3 regions of the Nicoliella sp. ESL1106 genome follow, and region 3 is predicted to be linked to each of the others. Evidence: riboswitches for the same ligand, from Rfam matches in the RefSeq annotation. Region 3 holds a riboswitch; each other region holds the start of a gene.

Region 1 (3,286 bases), 310 kb from region 3:
TGGTTGATTGAAGTCGTCTTTTTGGCTGTTCTTTGTGGCTTAAACCTAGTGGCTGCGCGTCTGTTTGGTGAAACCGAATTCTGGTTCGCAATGATCAAAATTATCGCAATCGTTGCTTTGATCGTTACCGGGATTTTTATGATCTTTAGACACAGCGCAACGCCACTTGGTCATGCATCACTTGCTAACATTACTAATAATTTGACATTATTCCCCCACGGTTCATTTAACTTTATTTCTGCGTTTCCAATGGTATTCTTCGCCTTTCAAGGAATTGAATTCGTAAGTATCACGATTGGTGAAGCAAAGGATCCACGGCACGTGATCAAGAAGGCAGTTAATGAAACCTTACTTCGCATCTTACTATTCTACATTGGTGCATTGGTGGTAATTATGGGAATTATTCCATGGACTTCGCTTTCACCAGATAAAAGTCCATTCGTTCAAGTTTTCCAATTGGTTGGAATTCCAGCTGCTGCAGCTGTGATCAACTTTGTGGTTCTAACTTCTGCTGCTTCGGCATTAAATAGCTGTATCTTCTCAGCTGGGCGTCACTTTTACCAACTAGCGACTGAAGCGAAGGAAGGCAGCTTCATGAAGGAAAAGTTTGGTAAAATCTCTAATTCTGGGGTTCCGGCAGCTGCCATTTTACTATCAGCTAGTTTGGCATTGATCACTCCAATTATGAGCCTTAGTGCAGCGACTGGAGCAGTCTTTACAATCGTAACTGGTGCATCTAGTGATATGTATATCTTGGTATACGCATTAACAATGCTTGCACATCGGAAATATCGTCAATCAAGTGATTATATTGAAAATGGGTTTAAAACGCCTTGGTACAATGTTACCAGTCCGCTCACCATCGCTTTCTTTTTGGTAATCTTCGCTAGTTTATTCTTCATTCCCGATGATGTTGTAGGTGCCATTGCTGCAATTGTATGGGCAGTTGGATTTGGTGGATATGTATTGATTAGCCAAAGAAAATCAGAAGCAAGTATAAATGGATAATATTAAAAAATATCTTATTATCGTTCGATAATAAGATATTTTTTGTTGCTAGCTTTTTATCAAACTGTCCTAGGCTTAAAATTTTATTGTTGACAAATTTTTAAGCTTAGTGTTAATATATGGGTGTTCAAAATTAAATATTTATCACATTGTATCTGGGGTGCCAAGCAATTGGCTGAGATCATACCCATTGAACCTGATTTGGTTAATACCAGCGAAGGGAGATGCAGTTCTTTTATCGCTGATTAATTATCGAATAATTAGGACGGTTCTCCTGGGTTTTACTAGGGGAACCGTTTTTTATTTACAATTGTGATGATAATTTAAACACTGGGGTGCCAAGTAATTGGCTGAGATTATACTCATTGAACCTGATGTAGTTGATACTACCGAAGGAAGGGGTTTAATCTTAACTAGTGCGTTAAAAAACCTCCTTTCTTGGGTCTAGAAAGGAGGTTTTTACTTTGGTAACCATTAATGGAAAGCCAGTGGAAGCATTGGCGGGAAAACCGCTATCATTCTTATTGGCTCAATATGCTCAGCATCAAGATAACGTTGTGGTCGAATTAAACGGATCAATCGTCCATCGCAATGAAATCGATGGAATTACTTTAAATCCAAATGATCACGTTGAATTAATTTCGTTCGTAGGAGGTGGTTAGCAATGACGGTTCAAATTGATGGAATCAGTGTTGAAGATTTTTTTATGCAGATGAAGGATCGCAATGTTGACAACTCGTATCAGGCCCTAAAGAATGCACATGTTACGATTGCAGGTTCAGGCGGGTTAGGATCTAACATTGCAATTGCATTGGCGCGTTCAGGCGTGGGTCATTTGACCCTAATCGATTTTGACGATGTGGAATTAAGCAACTTGAACCGCCAACAGTTCAAGTTCAGTCAAATTGGGATGCCAAAGGTCACTGCATTAAAGCAAAATTTATTAGAATTTAATCCCTTTATTAAAGTGGATGCGATTAAAACAAAGGTCAGTGCTGAAAATATTGAGCAACTCTTTGCTGACTGTGACATTATTTGTGAAGCTTTTGATAACCCTGCTGCCAAGGCGATGCTACTCGATGGGGCGACCAGTGCTTTTCCAGATAAACCATTAGTAATGGGCAACGGATTAGCGGGGGTCCATGGTGCAAATCAAATTCAAACCAAACAACAATCCCCAAACGTCTACATTAGTGGTGATGGTCAGACGAGTGGATCAGAGGGATTGATGGCACCACGGGTAATTATTTGTGCCGGTCATCAAGCAAACGCAATTTTAAGATTACTCATGCAACTACCAGTGGTTGAAAATAAGGAGGAAATTTAACATGGCAATTAAAGACGATTTAGTAATTAACGGACACCATTTTACATCACGGTTTATCTTAGGTTCAGGTAAATATTCATACGACCTAATTGATGCTGCAGTTCATAATGCCAAGGCTGAAATTATCACAATGGCATTGCGTAGAACCGAAGCAGCAGCCGAAAATATCTTAAACTTTATTCCAGAAAATGTCACTATCTTACCGAATACTTCTGGTTGTAAAAATGCCGAAGAAGCAATTCGGATGGCTCGAATCGCGCGCGAATTAAGCGGCAGTGATTTCATTAAGCTAGAAGTGATTCCAGACAAAAAATACTTAATGCCCGATAATGCAGAAACGATCAAGGCGACTTCCATTTTAGCTGATGAAGGTTTTACCGTAATGCCATACTTCTTACCAGATTTAATCACTGCAAAGCGGTTAGTTGAAGCTGGAGCATCAGCGGTGATGCCATTAGGCGCACCGATTGGGACTAACCGCGGCTTAGCCACTAAGGACCTAATTCAAATTTTGGTCAACGAAATCGAAGTACCAGTGATTGTTGATGCCGGAATTGGACGGCCTAGTCAAGCTGCTGAAGCCATGGAAATGGGAATTGATGCCGTAATGGCGAATACTTCAATGGCAACTGCTGGCGACATCCCATTAATGTCAGAAGCATTTAAGCTAGCGGTTGAAGCTGGGCGCAAAGCATACCTTGCTAAGCCAGGACGGGTAGTTAATAGTGGTGCGGTTGCTTCTTCACCACTGCTTGGGGTTAGTAAGTAGGCACTGTCATGGTGATGAAAGGAACGCTTAATTTAAACGATTGGTTAGATCAATTTACTGTTGATTCCGATGAAGGACAACACCGATTGGTTTATGATGAATACTGGATTGAAAATCAAATTCGGTTGATTCACTTAGGACAGCGACTGGGTTTTAAGGCGACCGTTGACATGGTTGGAAAC
Region 2 (3,286 bases), on a different replicon from region 3:
TGGTTCGTTATTATCGGGAATCGGGAAGTGGACGGCCGCTAACTCTTGATTATCAAATGGTACTAATAGTTTTTGGACCTCTGCATTACTTAACTGTTGAATTTGAAATTGGTTGGGTTTCAGGTAGAAGAACGTATCGACAATGTTGTCGTAACCAGAAAGGTCATGGTCCACTAAGATGATCGTTTTATTCTTTTGATCACGTAAGCGGGTCAATTGATATAGCAGATCACTTCGCGATTGACGATCTAGACTCGCAAATGGTTCGTCCAATAAAATAACGTCGGAATCCATTGCGATGATGATGGCTAAGGCGACCTTTTGCTTTTCACCACCGGATAGGGCGTTCAAGTCACGGTGCTTTAACTTAGTGATGTTCACGAATTCTAGTGCATCATCGATTCGTTGGGGGATGATTTTAGGATCTAACTGTCTATTCTCAAGTGCAAATTGGAGTTCATCATATACGTTCGTCATCGTAAACTGTTGATTGGGGTTTTGAAACATCATTGACACATAGCCGCTGAAGTCAGTAGGGGCAATGTCTTTGATCTCCTTGTCACCAATTTTAATTTCACCAGTGTAATCACCATTGGCAAACTCAGGATATAAACCGGCAATTGACTTTAAAAGCGTCGATTTACCAGTTCCAGATGGTCCAGCAATCAAGCTAATTTTTTCGTTCGGAAAGGTTAGGTTCACGTCTTCTAATACTGGTTGTGAGCGATGCTGGTAGGTAAATGTAAAATGACTAACTGAAACGGTGGTCATGGTTAATTCCTCCTGGTAATTTAAAAATAAAGCACTTACAAGCTTGGCTTTATAAGTGCTTTAAATTCATTTAAATTTATGAAGCATTGAATCGTTAAAATGATTATGCAATGGCGTGGCTTCTGTTTAGGAGCTTCTTGATGGCCAATGGAATTGGGTCACTAAATACCCAGATTGAAATAAATCTAACGATGAATAAGAAGATCAACATTCCAAAACCGTATGCGTTGTATCCATTCTTGAACCAATCCCAAGTAAAAGTAATGATGGTAGTGAAGATACTACCTAACAATAATTGGAAGTGGCCGTACTTCTTGTAACCAGTAACTGCAAAACCTAATTCAGCTCCGGCACCTTGAATTAAACCTGAGACAACGTTCATAACTCCCCATTGGTCACCCAAGAACATTTCAACAACGGCTCCGGCAACTTCTGAGAAAATGGAAACACCAGGCATTCTGAAAATAGCCCCTGCTAATGGACCAGCAACGATCCAAAGACCAAGTGAAATATCGTTTGCTGCGGGAGCAAGACCAATTGGTGTTAAAACTAGTGTTAATGCGTTATAGATAAAACTAGTCAACCAGAAAATAACCCCACAGACAATTGCAATCAATGCAATTAAAATAATGTTTCTAAGACTCCATTTTTTAGACATGGAAAATCCTTCCCTTCAATAAATTAAACAATTATTTTAGATAGACAGAAAAAAGGGACCTCAAATACTGAGGTCCCCTTCGGAATATGTACACCATTGATAAAACGTTTCCCTCCACCAGTACGGACTGGATCAGGTTCAATGGGTATCATCTCAGCCAAAAAAGGCACCCCAAACATCTATCTATTTAATTAACTAGAACAGTATAACTTAATTTTTTCTTAAATGCAAGTTTGAATATTACAGGCATAAATCTTAAATAACACTTCGTTTACATTTATCAATAATCAATTGTTAATAAAGTGCTAAGGTGTTAACTTATTATTTAGGATATCGAAATCAGAGAAGGGTTGGTTAAATGGATCTTAAAAAGAATTTTAAAAAGATGGCAATTGTATTAACTGCTGTTGTCGGATTAGCATCAGCATCAGAAATTACTCCATTTTTAGATGTTGTTTCGACAAAAACAGTTAATGTCAGTGCTGATTATAATTATGATTATAACTATGACGATGGTGCATCAGGAATCACTACTAATAATATTGTTCCTGGAAACTATAAGATGAAGAATGCAGCGGCTGCAATTGCGATCGATGCTACGAACGGACAGGTCATCTATGCTAAAAACATTAATCAAAAAATGAAGGTGGCATCCACAGCCAAGTTAATGTCATTGTACCTGGTGGTTAGAAAAGCACAGGAGACGAATGGCTGGAATCAAGTCGTTGATACTTCTAATGCTGGCTTACGGAGTATGAGTTACAATAATAACGTTGGTGGTGGCTTTAAGCTGGTTGCTGGTCGTAAATATACCGTAAAACAGCTCTATCAAGCAGCACTGATCCAATCATCAAATGCAGCTACGATTGCATTGGGACAATGGGTCGCTGGCTCAAATGGTCAGTTCGTGAATATGATGAATAAACAAGCAAGGGCATGGGGAATTTCTGCGACCTTTAATTCACCATCTGGACTTGAAAATAATGATTTAGTTCATTATGGTTATAAGTATTCTGGTGGAGCCACTGCTGGGAACATGGTAAGTGCAAAGGCGTTGGCAGTAATTGCGCAACACGTTTTAACTTATTATCCAAAGGTATTAAATGATGCTAGCAGGGGTACGGCCAAGGTTGCGGGGCAAAACCTATATAACTACAACAACCTGCTTAAGGGGCGGACCTTCTATGATGCAAGTCTGCGCGTTGATGGTTTAAAGACCGGCTATACTCCAGCTGCAGGGCTATGTTTTGTTGGAACTGGCCAACTACCAGGGAAGCACCGCTTGATTACGATTACTTTGAATGATCCTTATGAATTTAGTGATCAACGTGATTTGATGAAGTACATTTATAAAAATTCATCCATTTACAATTAATCGTCAAAAATCTGCAAAAATGATATAATAATCACAATTAAAATTAAACTCACGGTTAAGACGTGAGTTTTTTATTTTCGGGAGGTTGCAAAATGACTAAATTGATCTTGGCTGATCTTGATCGTGATTTTTTATCCGCAGATGGTGAAATTAACGCATCTCGATTGTCCAAACAGTTAATGAATTTGGCAAAGCAAAATCTACACCTGGGCTTTATGACGGAAGCTCCGTATGCCAAAATGATTCAGATTTTTCATGGGATAAAGGCTCCCTTAGCGTTTATCTGCGAAGGGGGTGCTGAGACCGTTTTGAATCGCGTGGTTCGTGATGAAACGGTGATCGATTATGAAATTTGGAAATCAGCCCTAAAGTGGTTTCAAGCGCAACGCGATTTTAATACCGCATACATTGTCCTTTCGGGGAAGATGAATGCCTACACCGATGCAAGCAAGGATAGTTCAGCCTACCAACGTTTTAATAAG
Region 3 (3,286 bases):
CGCTAACTTAATACTTAAGCGATTGCAACCTTGGTTCAAAGGTCTTTTTAATACTAGATATCGTTTAATTTTGGTAAATGATCAATATGATCGTTGCTATAATTTTTATATGGAAATTAGCCGAAATCAAACGCTTACTAGGGTGGTTCCACTTCATGAAATTGATGATTACGACATGAATGCGTTGTTTTTAATTTTAAGATTTTTAAATCAAGAGTGTCACCTGTCGATTGAGTTTCGTAATTTCACAGCTCAAGAGGTAATCATTTTGAAACACTACTTCCACTAGGATATTATTAAACTGATTTGATATAATGGAAATAACTATTTAATGGGGGTGATCTTAATGATTACATTAGCTGGTACAGTTGGTTCTGGTAAAACATCATTAGCGCAGAAGCTAGCAGAACATTTAGATACGGATGCTTTTTTGGAACCCGTTGAAAGTAATCCAATTTTACCAAAGTTTTATGCAAATCCAAAAAAGTATGGTTTTCTTTTACAAATTTATTTTTTGAATAAACGATTGGAAATGATTAAAAAGGCGCAGACTCATCATAACAATGTTTTAGATCGTTCAATTTATGAAGACTCCGTTTTTACAGATGTTAACTATAAATTGGGTAATATTAACTTAACTGAAAAGAACGTTTATGATAGCCTTTTGAACAATATGATGCAAGAAATACCAAATTCCAACCGTAAGAAAAAACCAGACTTATTGGTTTTCATTGATATTGATATTAATCACCAATTAGAGCATATTAAACGGCGGGGCCGTGAGTTTGAACAGGTTAATAATAATCAACATTTATTGGATTACTATCAAAAATTACAGTTAGCATATCAACGTTGGTATGATAGTTATCGTGAAAGTCCTAAAATGAAGATTAATGGTAATCGTTATGATTATGTTAATAATACTGATGATTTAACTGAAGTACTTAGACAGATCGAATATCACGTTGTTAAATAATTAGTTTTGACTAATTTTATGCATTATAGTAGTATTGATTACGTTATAATAATTTAAAGTATAAATATTAATGGGGTGCCGATTGTTGGCTGAGATTATACCCATGAACCTGATCCAGGTAATGCTGGCGATAGGGATTAATCATAATTCAACCATAATAATCTCTATCTATTTAGATAGGGATTTTTTATTTTGGGACACTATTATTTATTTATACACAGGAGGATGAAGAATGGGTCAACAAAATCGAATTCAAAAGGTAACGATTTTGGCAATTATGATTGCATTGGATTTTGTGCTATCACCGATTTTCAGAATTGAAGGGATGGCACCAATGTCTAGTGTCTTAAACGTTACTGCTGCAGTAATGATGGGGCCAGTTTATGCAACGGTTATGGCAGTCGTGTGTGCATTGATGAGAATGTTATTTTTAGGAATCCCACCATTAGCATTTACTGGGGCTGTCTTTGGAGCATTCTTAGCTGGAATATTGTACTTATATAAGCGTAATACCTGGATGGCAATTATTGGGGAAGTAATTGGCACTGGGTTAATTGGCTCGCTAGCATCATATCCAGTAATGGTTTGGTATACTGGTACACATAGTCAATTGTTTTGGTTTGTATTTACACCTCGCTTTTTTGGTGGGGCAATTTCAGGATCAATCATTGCATACTTGATTCTCCTTAAGTTAGTAAAAACAAATCAATTTAAAAGGATTCAACGGTTATTCTTCAAAAATTAATTGCATTAAAAATTAAAAGCGTAGCTATGTCATTCATAGCTACGCTTTTTTGATGCTATTTAATTTGGTGTCTACCATTAATTGCCAATTGGAATATTGACGTTGGTAGGGTTATTACCATTTTGAAATTCATCATTGTTAATTGAATATAGCACCTTGTTATTACTTGCATTTCCGTTGATAACAACCTTGGAGTTTGATGTAGCTCCGTCAATTGTATCTAATTTAATCGTGTTATTATTGCCCCCCATAATTAACTCACGGGTGGCCTCAGATTCTTGTTCTGAAGTGAGGTGATTTCCTTGAAGGACATTATTATTTCCTGAGATGTAAACATCCCCGATTTTTTTATCAAAGCCCTTTGGATTGTCCTTATCACCACGAATATAAATCGAGTTATTAGATAGGGTGTTATAGTTCCCAGTAATATAGATTGCCCGACTATAGTATGATTGAATGTTATTGTTTGAAATCATAACATGATCACCGTTATTAACTTCAACATTGGTGAATCCATCTGGATAAATGTTGTTATTGGAGATATTTGCAGCATATGGATTGTCTAATTTAACAGAAATACCACCAGGTTGAGCACCGATAAAGTTATTAACAATTTTAGCTTGCTGTGACGCTCCTAGCAATTGGACACCATTGGTCAACTCTGAAATCCAGTTATCTCTGATATCTGGAGTATCGGCACCACTTAAGGTAATTCCGTAGGTAGCGTTTTTCATTGCTATATCATGAATTTTTAACCCATCAGAATCTTGTGGACCGCTTATTAGCGTTTGAATGCTGTTAGGATTATTACTACCGATCATATTGAGATGGTCAATTTCGATTCCGCTTATTCGAGGTGACTTGTTAGCAACCCCAATTTGAATCCCCGTCGTGTTACCATCAGCGATGATTAATCGACTACCACCCCCTGTAACCAACGTACCGTTTTGAGAATCAACATTAGAACGTAATCCCGCATTGATTCCTTTGATGCGAACATGGTTACTATCAATAACTACTGGTGTTTTAAGATAAAAGTCACCATTTGGAATTAAAATGGTTCCACCAGAAGATGGCATCTGGGAAATAATCTTGTTAATGATTGCTCCAGAATCAGTATTGGTATCGCCGCTTTTAACGCCGTAATCAGTTAATTTGTAGTAAACATCAGATAGGGCATCTTTACCATTTTGACCAGTATCACCCTTTGGGCCTTGAGCACCAGTGTCACCCTTTGCTCCATTTGCTCCAGTATCTCCCTTTACTCCTGGAGTACTCGTCCCAGCAGCACCGGTGTCCCCCTTAGGACCTTGTAGACCAGTTGCACCGATGTCCCCCTTAGGGCCTTGTAGTCCAGCAGTACCAGTGTCACCCTTAGGCCCCTGTAGTCCAGTAGCCCCAGTATCACCCTTAGGCCCCTGTTGACCAGTCGCACCAGTGTTACCCTTAGCGCCTTGTTTACCTGTATCTCCCTTAGGTCCCTTCAAAAGTTTGATATTGGGGTGGTTAGGTCGGGCTTTTTTTACCTTCTTTTGCTTATGATTTTTTTTAACAGCTTTTTTAGC

Evidence for each region. A riboswitch is a leader RNA that binds a small molecule or an ion and turns the genes downstream of it on or off. The one in region 3 is predicted to bind thiamine pyrophosphate.
Region 1: linked by a shared signal. The riboswitch ahead of thiS (sulfur carrier protein ThiS) and the one ahead of thiW (energy coupling factor transporter S component ThiW) in region 3 are both predicted to bind thiamine pyrophosphate.
Region 2: linked by a shared signal. The riboswitch ahead of ACSVI6_RS02585 (ECF transporter S component) and the one ahead of thiW (energy coupling factor transporter S component ThiW) in region 3 are both predicted to bind thiamine pyrophosphate.

The regions. Positions count from the first base shown of each region.
Region 1 covers NZ_CP196341.1:393,020-396,305, forward strand. The annotation lists gene ACSVI6_RS08515 (amino acid permease) at 1-1,008, shown strand, start outside; TPP riboswitch at 1,155-1,248, shown strand; TPP riboswitch at 1,330-1,424, shown strand; gene thiS (sulfur carrier protein ThiS) at 1,473-1,670, shown strand; gene thiF (sulfur carrier protein ThiS adenylyltransferase ThiF) at 1,673-2,335, shown strand; gene ACSVI6_RS08530 (thiazole synthase) at 2,337-3,104, shown strand; gene ACSVI6_RS08535 (hydantoinase/carbamoylase family amidase) at 3,113-3,286, shown strand, end outside.
Region 2 covers NZ_CP196340.1:652,155-655,440, forward strand. The annotation lists gene ACSVI6_RS02580 (ABC transporter ATP-binding protein) at 1-771, opposite strand, end outside; gene ACSVI6_RS02585 (ECF transporter S component) at 875-1,429, opposite strand; TPP riboswitch at 1,522-1,613, opposite strand; gene ACSVI6_RS02590 (D-alanyl-D-alanine carboxypeptidase family protein) at 1,788-2,804, shown strand; gene ACSVI6_RS02595 (HAD family hydrolase) at 2,897-3,286, shown strand, end outside.
Region 3 covers NZ_CP196341.1:82,532-85,817, reverse strand. The annotation lists gene ACSVI6_RS07245 (deoxynucleoside kinase) at 347-976, shown strand; TPP riboswitch at 1,038-1,130, shown strand; gene thiW (energy coupling factor transporter S component ThiW) at 1,209-1,721, shown strand; gene ACSVI6_RS07235 (NosD domain-containing protein) at 1,799-3,286, opposite strand, start outside.